One region of the Candidatus Rhodoblastus alkanivorans genome, then DNA from elsewhere that is predicted to be linked to it. Evidence: riboswitches for the same ligand, from Rfam matches in the RefSeq annotation. Region 1 holds a riboswitch; the other holds the start of a gene.
The links. Region 1 has a riboswitch for cobalamin ahead of K2U94_RS05065 (HoxN/HupN/NixA family nickel/cobalt transporter). Riboswitches for the same ligand answer to the same signal wherever they lie in the genome.
Positions count from the first base shown of each region.

Region 2: another riboswitch for cobalamin. It lies ahead of cobW (cobalamin biosynthesis protein CobW); the one in region 1 lies ahead of K2U94_RS05065 (HoxN/HupN/NixA family nickel/cobalt transporter).

Region 1 covers NZ_JAIVFP010000001.1:1,114,568-1,122,981, forward strand. Annotated here, with positions in the region: gene K2U94_RS05055 (SPFH domain-containing protein) at 1-792, shown strand, start outside; gene K2U94_RS05060 (YARHG domain-containing protein) at 801-1,058, opposite strand; cobalamin riboswitch at 1,239-1,417, shown strand; gene K2U94_RS05065 (HoxN/HupN/NixA family nickel/cobalt transporter) at 1,454-2,503, shown strand; gene cobD (threonine-phosphate decarboxylase CobD) at 2,578-3,618, opposite strand; gene cbiB (adenosylcobinamide-phosphate synthase CbiB) at 3,617-4,591, shown strand; gene K2U94_RS05080 (alpha/beta hydrolase) at 4,600-5,820, opposite strand; one part of gene K2U94_RS05090 (IS3 family transposase) at 6,264-7,183, opposite strand; one part of gene K2U94_RS05090 (IS3 family transposase) at 7,183-7,522, opposite strand; partial or broken gene K2U94_RS05095 (IS110 family RNA-guided transposase) at 7,595-8,414, shown strand, end outside.
Region 2 covers NZ_JAIVFP010000001.1:3,265,608-3,274,021, reverse strand. Annotated here, with positions in the region: gene K2U94_RS15180 (amidase family protein) at 1-814, shown strand, start outside; gene K2U94_RS15175 (hypothetical protein) at 973-1,164, shown strand; gene K2U94_RS15170 (metallophosphoesterase) at 1,263-2,204, shown strand; gene K2U94_RS15165 (histone deacetylase family protein) at 2,214-3,143, opposite strand; gene K2U94_RS15160 (hypothetical protein) at 3,515-3,655, opposite strand; gene K2U94_RS15155 (L,D-transpeptidase) at 3,606-4,163, shown strand; cobalamin riboswitch at 4,279-4,475, shown strand; gene cobW (cobalamin biosynthesis protein CobW) at 4,558-5,589, shown strand; gene cobN (cobaltochelatase subunit CobN) at 5,594-8,414, shown strand, end outside.

The sequences.
Region 1 (8,414 bases):
TATTTGCGGGTCGCCCAGGCCGGATTGAACTGGAAGGTTCCCTTCATCGACAAGGTCGACGGAAGGTTGAGCCTGCGCGTCGAACAATTGTCGCTGACCATGGAGACCAAGACGAAAGACAATGTCTTCGTCACCATTCCGATCTCCGTCCAGACCCGGGTGCGGCCGGAAAAGGCCTATGAGGCTTATTACGCCTTGGCCGATCCCCAGGCGCAGATTCAGTCCTATGTCGAACAGGTCGTGCTCGGCCATGTGCCCGGTATGATGCTCGACGAGGTTTTCGCCAGCCAATCGAGCATAGCCGCGGCGGTCAAGCATGAGCTCGACGTCGATATGGCCGGGTTCGGCTATGAAATCGTCAATGTCCTGGTCACCGACATTATTCCCGACGCCAAGGTCAAATCGGCGATGAACGACATCAACGCCGCCCAGCGCGAGCAGGTCGCGGCGGCGGCGCGCGGCGAGGCCGACAAGATTCTGGTCGTGAAAAAGGCCGAGGCCGAAGCCGAGAGCAAGGCGCTGCAAGGCCAGGGCATCGCCAATCAGCGCAAGGCGATCATCGACGGCCTGCGCGGTTCGATCGAGGAGTTCCAGAAATCGGTCGGCGACGCCAGCGCCAAGGAGGTCATGCAGCTCGTGCTGGTGACCCAATATTTCGACACGCTCAAAGCGATCGGCGAACAGGACAAGACCAACACCTTGTTCATCTCCCATGCGCCGGGCGCGGTGCAGTCTTTCTCGGAACAGATGCTCCAGGCGATCACCGCGAACGAGGCGCGAAAGCAGGCGTGAGCCTGGCCTCAGCGCGAGCAGCCCTTGCCGCGCTCGACCGCTTGAATGGTCGGGACATTGGCGCGCTCGAAACGATTGAGCGGGACGTCGCGCACGTCGTCATAGCGGCAGCCGGCGTTGCCGAAGGTCCGGATGGCGCGCGGCGTCGTGAAGCAATAGCCGTGCTCCTTGTAGATCGAATTGCGCATCACATAGAGGAATTCGCAATTTGGTCCGTCATACAGGTCTTGGGCGCGAAAAAAATTGCGGTCGGTGCAGCCGAACACATCGTAACAATCGGCCCGTGCAGCCCCCGCGCCGAGGCAGAGCGCGGCGGCGAGGAGGGCGGGCGAGCGGACGCATGGCGTCCTCCCCGTCGGAACATTGGGCCAAGCTTAGTCCTTCGCGTCTGGCAAGACAAATGGGCAATCGCCTGTTCGCGGATTTGCGCAAGAGCTTCGGCTCCGTTACAACATTCGCGCGACGGTTCCTTCGGGAAGAATAGGGAACGGGGTGAAAATCCCCGGCTGCCCCCGCAACTGTCAGCGGCGAGCTTTTGCCATTTTGACCACTGGAGCGATCTGGGAAGGTCGGTTGAAGCGTTAGACCCGCGAGCCAGGAGACCTGCCGTCGCCGTCGTCCCATAGGGGCCGGCGAACATACCGGCGCATACGAGGGTGTTATGCAGGGTCTTTCCCAATTCTTCGCAGGGCGCGGGCCGCTGCGCCAAAAACTTTATCTTTTGTTCGGCGGGCTCGTGTTCGCCAATGTCGCCGCATGGGCCTGGGCTCTGGCGGTTTTTCACGATCGCCCCGTGCTGCTGGGCTCGGCGGTGCTGGCTTTTTCGCTCGGCCTGCGCCATGCGGTGGACGCCGACCATATTGCGGCGATCGATAATTCCACCCGCAAATTGATGCAGGAAGGCCAGAGGCCGGTCGCGGTCGGCCTGTTCTTCTCGCTCGGCCATTCGACCGTCGTTGCTCTGCTGTCGATCGCCGTCGGCTTCGCGACGGCGACGATCAGCGCGCATTTCGCGCAGTTCAAATCCATCGGCTCCGTCATCGGAACCAGCGCCTCGGCTTTGTTCCTGCTTCTGCTGGCTTTGTTCAACCTTCTGGTCTTCCTGTCGGTCTGGAAGAGTTTTCAGGCCTTGCGGCGCGGCGAAAGAGTCTCGGACGAGGATTTCGACCTCCTGCTCAACCAGCGCGGCTTTCTGTCCCGCCTGTTCCGCCCGGTCTTCGCCATGGTGCGCAAAAGCTGGCATCTCTATTTCGTCGGCTTGCTGTTCGGCCTCGGCTTCGACACGGCGACCGAAGTGGCTTTGTTCGGCATTTCCGCGACCCAGGCCGCCAATGGCGCGTCTTTCGCGAATCTGCTGGTCTTTCCGGTCCTGTTCACCGCCGGCATGTCGCTCGTCGACAGCGCCGACGGCGCCCTTATGCTCGGCGCCTATGGTTGGGCCTATATGAAGCCGGTGCGCAAAATCTATTACAACCTCACCATCACGGCGGTTTCGGTTCTCGTCGCCCTCGCTGTGGGTGGGATCGAGACTTTGGGTTTGATCGGCAACAAATTGGAGCTGCACGGGGCCTTCTGGGACGCCGTCGGCGTGCTCAACGATAACTTCGGCCTGCTCGGCTATGGCATCATCGGTCTCTTCATCGCAAGCTGGCTGATTTCGATCGCCATCTACCGGCTCAAGGGTTTTGACAGACTCGAAGCCGAAGTTTAGGCGAACGCCCCTGCTGTTGCGCAGGCTCGCTCTGAGTTGGATTGCTCTGCTGCTCTCGCGATGACGGCGCCGTGCTATGGATTTGCTTTGTGGATGGACGCCAGGACATCGGCGAGCCTTCCGAAATCGGCGTCGCCGTCAGGCGCGCCGAAGCGCAGCCAGTCCGGCCTTTCCGCGAAGGGTCGGGTCAGCACGCCCGCATCGCACAGGCGCAGGAAAATCTCGCGCGCCGTGTCATGGCGCGCCAGGCGGAACAGCGGCGTTCCGCCGAGGATTTCGAACCCGGCGCCGCGCAGGAGCGCGTCGAGCCGGGCGCAATCTTCCGCGAGGCGCGCGGCGCTTTCGGTCAACCAGGCGTCATCCTGATAGGTCTCGATCCCGATTTCGACCGCGACCCCGCTCACCGCCCAGGGGCCGAGCGCGGCGCGCATGCGCTCGACCGGGGCGCGGTCGCCGAGGGCGAAGCCCAGCCGCAGGCCGGCAAGGCCAAAAGTCTTGCCGAAGGACCGCAAGACGATCAGGCCCGGCGCCGGGGGCAGCGGCGCGACACTGTTTTCGCGCGGCAGGAAGTCCATGAAAGCCTCGTCCACGATCAGGCTTCTGCCGCGCATCCCCATGTCATGGGCGAGGGCGTTCAGCGCGCCCGCGTCGCACAGGCGGCCGTCCGGATTGTTCGGATTGACGACGATAGCGGCGTCGGCGCCTGCCAGTTCGTCGAGCTTTCGGCAGGTTGTGACCTCGGCGCCGCTCGCGGCCCAGACGCGGGCGTGTTCCGAATAAGTGAAGCCCAATACGGCGATTTTCTTCGCGCCGACGACGCGCGGAAGGAGCTGGATCAGCGCCTGCGTCCCCGGGGCGGCCACGATTCCCGCCGCCGGATCGGCTCCAAAGCTTTGCGCCGCCGCCTCTTCCAGCGCCGCGATGCGTTCGGCTTCGGGCAGGCGGGCGTAAGCCTTCATGTCCGGCGGCGTGAAGGGATAGGGCGTCGGATTGATCCCGGTGGAGAGATCGAGCCAGGGTTCCGGCGCATGGGGGAACAGGCGGCGCGCGGCGGTGAGCCCGCCGCCGTGATAGGCTAGCGCGCCCACGTCAGAACGAATCGCCCCATCGCTCATGTTCTCCGCCTATTCCCTTGAGCTGGCCTTCGCCGCGCTGCTCGTCGAAGCCCTTTTCGGCTATCCTGCGCCGGTTTACGAGGCCATCCGCCATCCGGTGAACTGGATCGGCGCCCTTATCGCGCGGCTGGAGCAAATGCTCAACCGGGCGGATTTGCCCGACGATGCGCGCAAGGCGGCGGGCGTGCTGGCGCTTCTCGTCACGCTCGCGGCGAGCGTGCTGGCCGCCGGCATTGTGACCGACTGGACGCCGAAAAACGGGTTCGGCTTCCTTTTGCTCGCTGTCGTCGCGTCGTCGCTCGTCGCCCAGCGCAGCCTGCACGACCATGTCGCGGCCGTGGCCGAGGCCCTGGAGCGTGAAGGGCTCGAAGGCGGGCGCGCCAAGGTGGCGAAGATCGTCGGCCGTGACGTCGCCGCGCTCGACGCCGCCGGCGTCGCGCGCGCGGCGGTGGAAAGTCTGGCGGAGAATTTTTCCGACGGCGTGGTCGCCCCGGCCCTGTGGATCGCAGCCTTCGGCCTGAAGGGCGGCGCGCTCTACAAGGCGGTCAATACCGCAGATTCGATGATCGGCCACAAAAATGCGCGTTATCTCGAATTCGGCTGGGCGGCGGCGCGTTTCGACGATCTCATCAATCTGCCCGCCTCGCGGCTGGCGGTTCTGTGGCTCATCCTCGCCGCCGCCTTTACCCGCGGCGCGGAGTGGCGCGACGCCTGGACCGCGGTCCGGCGCGACGCGCCAAAACATCGCTCGCCCAACGCCGGCTGGCCGGAGGCGGCGATGGCCGGCGCGCTCGGCTTCAAACTCGCTGGCCCGCGTGTCTATGGCGGCATGGCGGTGGACGACGTTTACATGGGCGACGGCCGCGCCGCGCTCGATGCCGCCGACATCCGCCGGGCGCTCACCCTTTACCGCCGCGCCTGCGCGGCGCAGATGCTCGCGCTCCTGCTGCCTTTGGCGGCGCTGGCGCGCTGATCTTTTCCCTATTTCTGCGCGGCGGCCTCGACCGGCGCGGCGGTCTGGACCGATCCGGCGGCCGGCGCCGACGAAGCGGCGGGCGGCGGCAGGGCTTCGGTGGTGATCTGGCCGGGCGGCGGGCGCGGTGTGCGGTCGGCGCCGGCGTCGATCACGCTCTGCACGTTGGCGTCGGCCGGGCGCGGCTTTTCGATCCGCGCTCCGATCTGGCGCACGACCTGCGGCGCGTCGGCGTAAACGTCATGGCCGATGAAATTGGTGGAGAGGCTTGATATGTCGTAAACGCCGACGCCGAGGTTCTGGATCAGCTCGCGGTCGTGGTCCGAACCGGGATCGAGCGAGCCGAGGCGGCGGTCGCCCTGAAGGCTCGCCGAAAGCTGCAATGCGCGGTCGTTCTTGGAGACATAGACCGAAAAATGGGAAGGATCGAGCGGTTCGAGTTGCTGGCGAAACACCGAGAGATCGATGTCCGGCGCCGCCAGCATGACATTGCCGAGCTTGCCGTGCAGGTCGGGCGAACCGGAAAGAGCCGCTTCGTTCAGAGCCTCCATCGTCAGCCAGGTTCCCATGGAATGGGCGATGATCTGGACGCGCCCGACGCCAGGCGTCGCCGCGATCGTTTCCAGCAGTTTGCGGCAGGCGTCGCGCGAGGCCATGGCGCTTTCCTTGTCCGCGCCATAGGCCAGAAGCTGCGCCTTGGAGGGCCAGGTGAACAGAACCGGGACGCCGCCGAATCTGGTGTCCACCACGATCTGCGCCAGCCGGAAGCGGGCGTCGTCGAGCGAGGTGTTGAAGCCATGGACATAGACCAGCACGTCGCGATTGACGCCGATCCGTCCCGAAAGCTGCGCCGCGAGCTGCTCGCGGAAGGCGGAGGCGTCGAGGTCGCTCTGCCGGCTCACCACGAAATGATGTTCGGGATTGGCGCCGCCGAAGGCCGGCCGTTCGATGGCGCCCGGCTTGTGGTCGGGCGGAACGGAAATGAAATCGAGCGCATAGCGCGCCTTGGCGCCGGGCGTGAGTTCGTTCGAACGATCGCCGCCCCGGCGGGTCGAGGCGACGAAAATTGCGACATTATAGGCCCTTTGCTCCTGCCCGCCACCGAACAGGGCGCCGACGCCGCCGAAACTGAAATTGAATCCGTCGCCGGCGAACGCCGCGCTTCCCGGCGCCGTGACCAGAACCAGAACGGCCGCCGCCGCCCGCAAGAGTTTGAACTTCCGCCGCACTTTTCATTCCCTCGCCGCAACCGGGGTGCTGCAACGCAGCAAGCGCCCACGAGATTAATCAAAGGTAAATCGCACGCGCCTTTTTCAAACATGGGTGATCGCCCAGAAAGGCGGCGAGAATGGGACCTTTGGAAAACGCACGGCGATCGGGGATTTAGGGCGGCCTTCGAGCGGATGCGAAGCGCCGGCTCCATCTGATCAAGAGACGACCTAGATGGGGTAACGGGCCGCCGCCAATGCGGTCTGGCGGGAAGAGGTGGTCGTCCTTCAAAATGATGGTGTGAACAACGGAGTCGGGCTTTGACCTGCTCCAAACATCATTGAGGGACGACCATGGATTATTATGCTGGAATTGATGTCTCATTGGAAGCGTCGAGCGTTTGCGTGGTCGATTCTGACGGCCGGATCGTGCGCGAGGCGAAAGTGCTGAGTGTTGTAGCCCCTTAAGTTTCGGACAGACACTCTCCGGCTTCGGCGGCCAAGCGATCCGCGATGAACTCGCGGGGTGAACGATAGCCAAGCGCGCGATGCGGATGGCGTGTGTTGTAATGCTCGAACCACGACGGCAGCAAGCGGATCACGGTTTCGGCGTCCGGCAGTGGCGACACGCGCGCGTAATCGCGTTTGATCGTGCGGACGAAGGCTTCGGCCATTCCATTCGATTGGGGGCTTTCGACCGGCGTGGTCAGCGGCTCAAGGCCGATTTCGCGGGCAAAATGTTTCGTGTCGCCAGCGATGTAGCAAGACCCGTTGTCGGTCAGCCATTCGATCGGGCTGGGCAGGCGATTGACCGGGCCAAAGCGATATTCGACGGCGCTGACCATCAGGTCGCGGATGTCCTCGCCCTTGACGCCCGCCGTCGTGGCGACATGGCCGAGGGCTTCCCGGTCGCAGCAATCAAGCGCGAAGGCGACGCGGACTTTTTCGGCATTGTCGCAAGCGATCTCGAAGCCGTCGGAACACCAACGCAGGTTGGAGCGCAGAACGGCGATCTTGCCGTCATGCCGGCGGTTTTCGCCGCCGCCGGCATGACGTTGAAGCAACAGGCCGTGCGCCCTCATCACCCGATAAACCCGCTTGCGGTTGACCGGCGCCGCGCCCTCGGCGCGTCTTTTGCGGCGCAGGTCGGCCCACACGCGGGCGTAGCCCCAGGACGGCTGTTCGGCGATGATCCCCTTGATCTCGCAGAGCAGATCGTCTTCCGGCAGGGGCGGTCGGCCCATGCGTTTGGCCGCGCCGCCGGCAATGCGCGCGGCGACATTCGAGCGGGCGACGCCGAGGGTTTCGCAGACGGCCTTCATCGCGAACCGTCCCGTGGATTGAGCGTCGGCAGCGACAACGACCGCAACATCCGTTTTTTTGAGCCTACGGCGACTTCAAGCGCCTCTTTGAGGATTTCGGCCTCCATCGACTTCTTGCCGAGCAGGCGCTGCAGTTCGCGCACCTGGTCGACCAAAGCCCTGTAGGCGGACGCCGGAACGACGTCCTCCTCGGCCTGCGTCGCGGTCAGGGCGCCTTGGTTCGCCAGCCGCCGCCAGGTGAACAGCTGATTGGGGGCGATGCCGTGACGGCGCGCGACAAGGCTAACCGTCATGCCCGGCTCCATCGTCTCGGCAATGATCGCCAATTTCTCCGCCGACGTGCGCCGACGCCGTCGTTCTCGGCCCGGCAGGACCTCACTCTTCGGATTGTCACCAGTCATAAACACCACATTACTCCTACCTCTTAGCGAAGTGGGAGTGCCTGTCCGGCGACTTACGGGGCTATTTCACTGAGCGAGCCTGAAATGTTGATCGCATGGTTTGGCGGGCTTGGTGTTGGGCTTTCCCGGATCGGACTGGAGGCGGGTCCGTTGTCGCAATGGCTTTACGCGGCGATGAAAAAGGCAGGCTTGGCGGTGGAGCTTTTGGAGACGCGCCATGTGCGCGACGCCTTCAAGGCGATGCCGGTCAAAACCGACCGCAAGGACGGGCGCGGGATTGCGCAATTGATGCGGCTTGGCTGGTTCCGTTCGGTTCACTGCAAGTCGATGTCGGCGCAGGAGGTTCGCGCTTTGCTGACCGCGCGCAAACTGGTCCAGTCGAAGCTGATCGACATGGAGATGAGCCTGCGCGGAATATTGCGCGGTTTTGGCCTTAAGGTCGGGGCGACGAAGCCAAACCGGTTCGGCGGCCGGATTGAGGAACTGGTCGCGGGCCATGCGACATTGGAGACCGTCGCCAGGGCGCTGCTGGCGGCGCATGAGGTTTTGCTGCGTGAGTTGAAGGGGTTTGAGAAGCGCGTGCGGACGATGGCGCGCGATGACAAGCGGGTGGCGGCTATTGATGTCGGCGCCAGGCGTCGGCGTCGTCGTGGGGCTGACCTATGTCGCGGCGATCGACGATCCCGGCCGGTTCAAGTCCTCCAAACAGGTGGGGCCGCATTTTGGACTGACGCCAAAGAAATATCAGTCCGGCGAAAAGGACATCAGCGGCCGGATCAGCAAGATCGGCGACGCCTCGGTGCGCACGGCTCTTTACGAGGCCGCTCATATTATTCTGACGCGGCCGATCAAGGGAGCGAGCACGCTGAAAAGCTGGGCGATGAAATTGGCC
Region 2 (8,414 bases), 2.2 Mb from region 1:
CCGGCTGAAAAACCCGCCCGATCTCGCGGTCGCCGGCCCGCTCGCGCGCTCGGCCTCCGACCTCGGCCTCGTCCTGTCCCTGACCGCCAGCGCAGAAAACGCCGCTCCGGCGGCGCGCGGGAAAAAGCCGGACGACCTCCGGCTTGCTTTGTGGCTCGACCCCGATTTCGCGCCGGTCGATCGCGACGTCGAAGCCGGCATCCTGCTGGCCGCCGAGGTTTTTCGCGACGCTGGCGCCGCGGTGGTCGAAGCGCGTCCCGATTTTTCCTTCCAGGACGCCTTCGAAATCTATGTCCTGCTCAATTTCGCGATCGGCTTCGCCGGAACGCCGGCGGAAGATCGGGCGCGCTTCGCGGCGGAAGCGAAGAGTTTCGCGACCGACGACATCTCCTATTACGCCCTGCGGGCGCGGGCGGCGAAAATGGACGCGGCGACCTTCTCGCGTCTCACCGAGCGCCGCGCGGCGATCAACGCCGCCTTCGCCGAATTCTTCAAGGACTACGACGCGATCCTCTGCCCGCCCGCGCCCTGTCTCGCCTTTCCCCACGATTTCGCGCCGGACCCTTTCGCCCGCCGCCTGCCGACCAGCGCCGGCCCCTTGCCCTATCACGACCTTCTGAAATGGGCGAGCCTCGCCTCGCTCAGCCTTCTGCCCGCGGTCGTCGCGCCGGTCGCGCTGACGTCGGCAAAGGGGAAAGATCGAGTCCTGCCGACCGGCGTCCAGATCATTTGCGCGCGCGACGATGACCGCACCGCCGTCGCCCTCGCCGGATTGATCGAAAAAGCAACCGGCGGCTTCCGCGCGCCCAAATAATTTTCCGCTTCCGAGCGGGGTCTCCGATTCAGGACAGGCTTTTCGCGTCAGGCTTAACGCGGAATTTATCTTGCCGGCGCAAATTCGCGAATGGAATTCAGGGTCCGTGAACCATTCATCGCGGCTTTTCGGTTAGTTCGAGTGAGATGAGCCCCGCCATGAGCGAACAAGAAATCATTCTTCCGCCGCAGCAGCCGCGCCGTCAGGACGCGCGCGACCTGCAATCGCGCCTCTATCGTGAAATCGGCGTCGCCGCAGTCGAGGCGGCCCTGTTCACGCCGGAGCAGGCCGAAAGCGCGCGCGCCGAGCGCCAGGCCGCGCCCGCCCTCCCCAAGCGCGACGCCGCCTGAGTCCGCGTCGCGTCTGGCCTTGCCGTCGAACTTCCGGGCGCCTATGTGCTCGCGGCGGGCGCGCATTTTTCGAGGCGGGTCGCGTCAGGGCGGAATGAATGATCGATCGTCGCCGTTTTCTTAGCCGTGGGCTGGCGCTTCCCCTGCTTGGCGCGTCCACGGCGGTTTACGCGATCGGGATCGAGCCGAATTTCATCCTCAAGGTCAAAAGATACGCTCTGACCCCGGCCGGCTGGCCGGCCGGCCTGCATCTGCGATTCGCGGTCATTTCCGATATTCATGCCGGCGAGCCCTTCATGAGCGCGGCGCGCATCCGCCGGATCGCTCAGGCCGCCAACGCCCTCAATCCCGACGCCGTCCTGTTGCTCGGCGATTTTAACGCCGGCCATTTCTTCGTCACCCGGGCGGTCGATTCGCAGCAGGTCGGCGAGGCTTTGTCCGCGCTGCGCGCTCCACTCGGCTGCTATGCCGTGCTTGGCAACCATGACTGGTGGCACGGCCCGCTCCTGACCTCGCCCTCCGACGGTACGGTCGCGATCCGCCGCGCCCTTCGCCAGGCAGGGATCGTGGTGCTGGAAAACGACGCCGTCGCGCTGGCCAAGGATGGGAAAGGATTCTGGATCGTCGGCCTCGCCGACCAGCTGATCGACGCCATGGCGCAGATCGATTCGGGCGCGCAAAAGGTCGGCGGAGACGACCTCGACGGGGCGTTGGCCAAGGTGAGCGACGATGCGCCGGTCATCCTTCTCGCTCACGAACCGATGATCTTCCGCTCCGCGCCGCAACGGATCGCCTTGACTCTTTGCGGCCACACCCATGGCGGTCAGGTCAATCTACCCTTGCTCGGCCCGGTCGTCGGCGATCTGCGCTTCGGCGCGGATTTCGTCTATGGCCATGTCGAACTTGGCGGGCGCAATATGATCATTTCGGGCGGGCTGGGCGAATCGGTCGCCCCCGTCCGCTTCCTGCGGCCGCCGGAGATCGTCGAGGTTGAACTGGGCGCGCCGGCAAATGAAACGGCGCAATTATCGGGCCTATGAGCCTTCGCGTCAGGCGCCCATCAAGGTGAGGACATGGGCGGCGACGGATCGCGCCAGCCCATCGAGATCGTAGCCGCCTTCGAGCAGCGACAGCAGCCTTCCGTCGCAGACGCGATCCGAGACATCCATCAGTTTGGAGGTCGCCCAGGCGAAATCGGCCTCGACCAGATTGAGATTGGCGAGCGGATCGCGGCGGTGGGCGTCGAAGCCGGCGGAAATGATGATCAGGTTGGGACGGAACTGCTCGACCCGGGGCAGGATCGCCATCTCCATTGCCTCGCGGAACTGCGGGCCGGCGTCGCCGGCATTGAGCGGCGCGTTGACGATATTGTTGTGTTCGCCGCGTTCTGAGGTTGAGCCGGTGCCGGGATAGAGCGGCATTTCATGGGTCGAGAGATACATCACATTCGGGTCGGACCAGAAAATGTCCTGGGTCCCATTGCCGTGATGGACGTCGAAATCCATGATCGCGACCCGTTCGGCGCCATGGACGGCAATGGCGTGGCGGGCGGCGACGGCGGCGTTGTTGAAGAAGCAGAAGCCCATGGGCGTCGCGCGTTCGGCATGATGTCCCGGCGGCCGCATGGCGACGAAGGCGTTGTCCACGTCGCGGCGCATCACTTCGTCCACGGCCTGGCAGGCGCCGCCGATCGCGCGAAAGGCTGCGGTCAGCGTGCCGGGGCTCATGGTGGTGTCGCTGTCCAGTCGGGCGAATCCGTCGCGTGGCGACGTCTGCTCCAGCGCCTGGATGTAGGATTCCGGATGGACGCGAAGCGCCTGTTCGCGCGTGCCGTCCTCGGCCTGCGCGCGGATCAGGGTCATGAACTTTTCATGTTCGAGAATACGCTCGATAACACGGACACGATCCGCCCGCTCGGGATGGCCAGGGCCATTGTCATGTGACAGTCCGGCGGGATGGGTAAGCAGCAATGTGTTCAAATCAGGCTCACGAACCGAATTCAGTTGTTTGCTGTCCCGGGAACCGATTTCGAAGGCCCGAAAGGCGCCAAGGAGGGCGCAGGGGCGACGGTAGACGCCGGGACGGCATTATTTCTTCTGAGCATCGCGCCAATCGGCGCGCCTGTCCAACAAAGTTTGCGTCTTAAACCGAAAGTCTTAAATGATGGCGATCTTCACCGAGATTTGATCGCGCGCTCAATCGGAAGCGGCTTCCCTGGCCATGGCGGCGCTGCGACACTGTTGCTGAGGGGCCACAAAGGGCGGTAATCTGCCCAATAAGCGTCCTTCCAGCCGCGTGCTGATGTGACGGCCGAGGTGATTATGGTAAGTAATTGATCAAATTTTGGCGCTCAGGCGGCGCAGGCGATTCGGGGCAGACTGATGAAATTGCGGGCAATTGTGGGAATCGGTTTGGTTTCGGCGGCGTTGGCCGGCTGCAACATGGCGAGCACGCCGGATCCGACCTTGACCGGGAGGGACCGCGAATTCATGTCGCTCGCGCCTTCGGGCAATCCCCCCGCGCAATATGGCCGCTATATCGTCGATGATCCAACCGGCGAGCCTCCGGGCACTGTCACCATCGATACGTTTAACAATTATCTTTATTATTCAATGCCAAACCACAAGGCGATCCGCTATGGCGTCGCCACCGGCAACGAGGCGAGCGGCTGGACCGGCCAGGCGACGATCGGCAAGAAGGCCGAATGGCCGCGCTGGATGCCGCCGGCCGACATGCTCGAACGCTGGCCGCACCTGCGCCCGACGGCGGAAGCCGGCGGCCTGCCCGGCGGCCCGGACAATCCGCTCGGCGCGCGCGCCATGTATCTCTTCCAGGGCAACAAGGACACGCTTTACCGCATCCACGGCACAAACGAGCCGTCCTTGATCGGCCAGCACGTTTCTTCGGGCTGTATCCGGATGCGCGACATCGACGCGATCGACCTCTACAACCGTGTCCGTGTCGGCACCAAGGTGATCGTCGCCGACAAACCGGTTTGAGGCGGCCGCGCCGGGTTTCCGTTGAACCAGTTGTGCAGCCTCTCGCGCCGGCCGGCGGGGGAGGCTTCGTCTTATTCGCCGGCGAGGGCGCGATTGACTTGAGGCGCCGGCGCTCTTAACAAGACCTTTCGACGGTTCCCCCGTGACTGGGGGTAAAAGGGAATGCGGAAAGGCTTTCGGCCTCAACCGCAGCTGCCCCCGCAACTGTAAACGGGAAGCCCCGCCACGAAGCCACTGGCCCTTGCGGCCGGGAAGGCGGCGCGAGGCGCAACACCCGCGAGCCAGGAGACCTGCCGTCAGTGAATGCGCGCGATGGGCGGGGCGCTCCTGTCGCGGTTCGGCCAGCCGGCCGAATGGCGGACTCCCGCCGGGCGCCCCTCCGGAGCCCGAACGCATGCGCCTCGCCAAAATTCCCGTCACCATCGTCACCGGCTTTCTCGGCGCCGGCAAGACCACGCTCATCCGCCATGTTCTGGCCAACGCCCGCGGCCGGCGGCTGGCGCTGGTCATCAACGAATTCGGCGACGTCGGGGTGGATGGCGAAATCCTGAAAAATTGCGGCGTCGATTCCTGCGCGGCGGAAAATATCGTCGAACTCGCCAATGGTTGCCTGTGCTGCACCGTGGCGGACGATTTCCTGCCCGCCATCGAGGGCCTGCTGGCGCGCGAGCCGCGCCCCGATCACATCGTCATCGAAACCTCGGGCCTTGCTCTGCCGAAGCCGCTGGTGAAGGCGTTCGACTGGCCGGATATTCGCGCGAAGCTCACGGTCGACGGCGTGATCGCGGTGGTGGATTCCGCCGCCGTCGCCGAAGGGCGCTTCGCCGACGATGAAGAAAAACTCGCCGCCCAGCGCGCGATAGATCCTTCGCTCAACCACGACAATCCGCTGGAGGAGGTCTACGAGGATCAGCTCCTGTGCGCCGATCTCATCCTGCTCAACAAAGCCGATCTGATCGACGACGCGACGCTCGAACGGGTGCGCGCCGAGATCGCTTCCGCCGCCCCGCGCGCGACGAAAATCGTGCCGACGCGCGGGGGGCGGCTCGACGTCGATGTCCTGCTCGGCCTTGCGGCGGCAGCCGAAGACGATCTCGCCGCGCGGCCCTCGCATCATGACGACGAGGAGGGACACGACCACGACGATTTCGAATCTTTCATTGCGCCGCTCGCGCCGGTCGCCGATCCGGCGGCGCTTGCGGCGAAGCTCACGGCGATCGCTCGCGATCATGACGTGTTGCGGATGAAGGGTTTCGTCGAGGTCGCCGGAAAGCCGATGCGCCTGCTGGTCCAGGGCGTCGGCGGGCGGTTCTCCCATCAGTTCGACCGCCCGTGGCGGCCCGAGGAAAACCGCGCGGGACGGCTGGTGGTGATCGGCCAAAAGGGTTTCGACCGCTCACAAATCGAAGCGGCTTTGTCGGCGTAAAACGATGCATCTCGTCCGCACGGATCAAAGATCGTTCGACGAGGCGGCGCAAGCCGTCGATCTCGAACAATCGCCCGCGGATATTGTCGTTCTGTCTTTCGCCGACAGCGACTTGTCGCTGCTCGCGGGCGCCCATGCGGCGCGCCATCCGAGCCTGCGCCTCGCGCCGCTGGCCTTGCTGAAACATCCTTTTTCGGTCGATCTCTATATCGAAAAAGTCTGCGCCATGGCGCGCTTCGTTCTGGTTCGCCTGCTCGGCGGCCTGGATTATTGGCGCTATGGCGTCGAGGAACTCGCAGCGGCGGCGCGCAAGCACGGTTTTGCGTTGGCGATCGTCCCCGGCGACGCCATGGAGGACGCGCGGCTCGACGCCGCCTCGACCCTGCCGCCACAGCAATTGCGCCAGATCTGGGACTATTTTCGTCAGGGCGGCCCGGACAATATCGCCGCCTGTCTCGACTTCATCGCTACCAAGATTTCAGGCGAGGGCGACGCCAGGCCGCCCCATCCGGTTGCGCCCTTCGGCGCCTTCGCCCCGGGCTGCCTCGAAGCGCCCGAGGCTGCGCCGACCGCCTTCGTCCTGTTCTATCGCAGCGCCTTTCTTGCCGGAGACGACGCGCCCATCCGCGCTTTGGCCGAAGCTTTGGCGCGCGAAAATTTCCTCGTCCGTAGTTCTTTCATCTCCAGCCTCAAGGACCCGGCCGCCTGCGCGCTGCTGGCTGAGCGCATCGTTCAGGAAAGGCCGGACGTCATCCTCAACGCCACCGCCTTTTCCGCGCGGCTCGACGCGGGCGCCGTGCTCGACGGTGCCGATGCGCCGGTGCTGCAGGTCATTCTCTCCGGCGCCCAGGAAGCGCAATGGCGCGAATCGCGTCGCGGCCTGTCGGCGGCCGATCTGGCGATGAATGTCGTTCTGCCGGAAGTGGACGGCCGCATCGTCACCCGCGCCATTTCCTTCAAGCGCGAGGCGGAGCGGCGCGACGCGCTCGAATATGCGCCTGCCCGCCACGAGCCTGAACCGTCGCGCGTCGCTTTCGTCGCCGCGCTCGCCGCGCGCTGGGCGCGCCTGCGCCGCCTCGCCAATGCCGAGAAAAAGCTGGCGCTGATCCTGTCCGACTATCCCGCCAAGGGCGGTCGCGCCGGCTATGCCGTCGGTCTCGACACCGAGCAAAGCGCGCGCGCCATCATCGCGCGGCTCATCGCCGAAGGATATGACGCGCAACGCGCGCACGAAAAATTTTTGGAGGCGCTGCAGTCCGCGCCGCTCGTCGGCGCGGTATCGCTACGCGCCTATCGCGCCTTTCTCAAAAATCTGCCGCAGGATTTCGTCGCAGCGCTCGACGCCTGCTGGGGCGCGCCGGAAAACGACCTTGCGGTCCGCGACGGCGCTTTCGCCTTTCGTTTCTTGCGCCTCGGCAAAATCATCGTCGCTTTGCAGCCGGATCGCGGCGCGCCGGAAAATCGCAAGGCGGATTATCACGACGCGACCCTGCCGCCGCGCCACGCCTTTCTCGCCTTCTATCTCTGGCTGCGCGAGCGCGAAAAAATCGACGCTCTCGTTCATTGCGGCGCTCATGGCGCGCTCGAATGGCTGCCGGGCAAGAGCGTGGCGCTGGCGCAAGATTGTGCGCCGGAAATCGCGCTCGGCCCCTTGCCGTTGATCTATCCCTTCATCGTCAATAATCCGGGCGAGGCGGCGCAGGCCAAGCGCCGCTCGGCAGCCGTCATCGTCAGCCATCTGTCGCCGCCGCTCGTGAAGGCGGGCGCACATGGCGCGCTGGCCGAAATCGAGAACCTGTTTGACGAATATGCCCAGGCCCAGGGGCTTGACCCTCGCAGAGCCAATCTGCTGGCCGATCTCATCCTCCAGCGCGCCGAATCCGCCGGCTTGTTGCGCGAATGCGGCGCCGGCGGGGGCGAGGACGCGCTGATCCGGCTCGACGCCTGGCTGTGCGATCTGAAAGAAATGCGGATCAACGACGGCTTGCACGTTTTTGGCCGTTCGCCGCAAGGCGCCTTGCGCGACGAAATGCTCGCGTGCTGCGCCGCTTCCGACTTCGCGCAAAAAATCGACGATTGCGGCGCGGCGGAAATGGACGCCCTCGTTCACGCGCTGAATGGCGGCTTCGTTGCGCCAAGCCCGGCCGGGGCGCCGGGGCGTGGCCGCATGGACGTCCTCCCAACCGGCAGAAATCTCTTTTCGGTCGATCCGCGCGCTGTTCCCACCCGCACCGCCTGGGACATCGGCCGCAAGCTGGCGCAGGATGTCATCGAGCGTTATCTGCAGGACCATGGCGACTGGCCGCGCCGCATGGTGCTTGATTTATGGGGCAGCGCCTCGATGCGCACCGGCGGCGACGATCTCGCGCAGGCCTTTGCGCTTCTCGGCGTGCGGCCTGTTTGGGACGCCGCCTCCACGCGTATGAGCGGCTTTGAAATCCTGCCGCTCGCCCAGCTCGGCCGCCCACGCGTGGACGTCACTTTGCGCATTTCCGGCCTGTTTCGCGACGTCTTTCCGCAGCAGATCGAGGCCTTCGATGCGGCCGTGCGCGCTTTGGCGCAGCTGGACGAACCGGCGGAAGAAAATCCGCTCGCCGGCGCGCGCGACCCGAGCCGCATTTTCGGCGCGGCGCCGGGCGCCTATGGCGTAGATCTGTCGAGCGCGTTCGCGAGCGCGCAATGGCAAGACCGCGCCGATCTGGCGCGCAAATATCTCGCCGCCAATGCGCAAAGCTATGGACGCGACGGCGCGCCGCAAGGCCAGGGCGATTTCGCCGAACGCATCCGCGCCGCCGACGCCTTCGTCCATGTGCAGGATCTGGCGG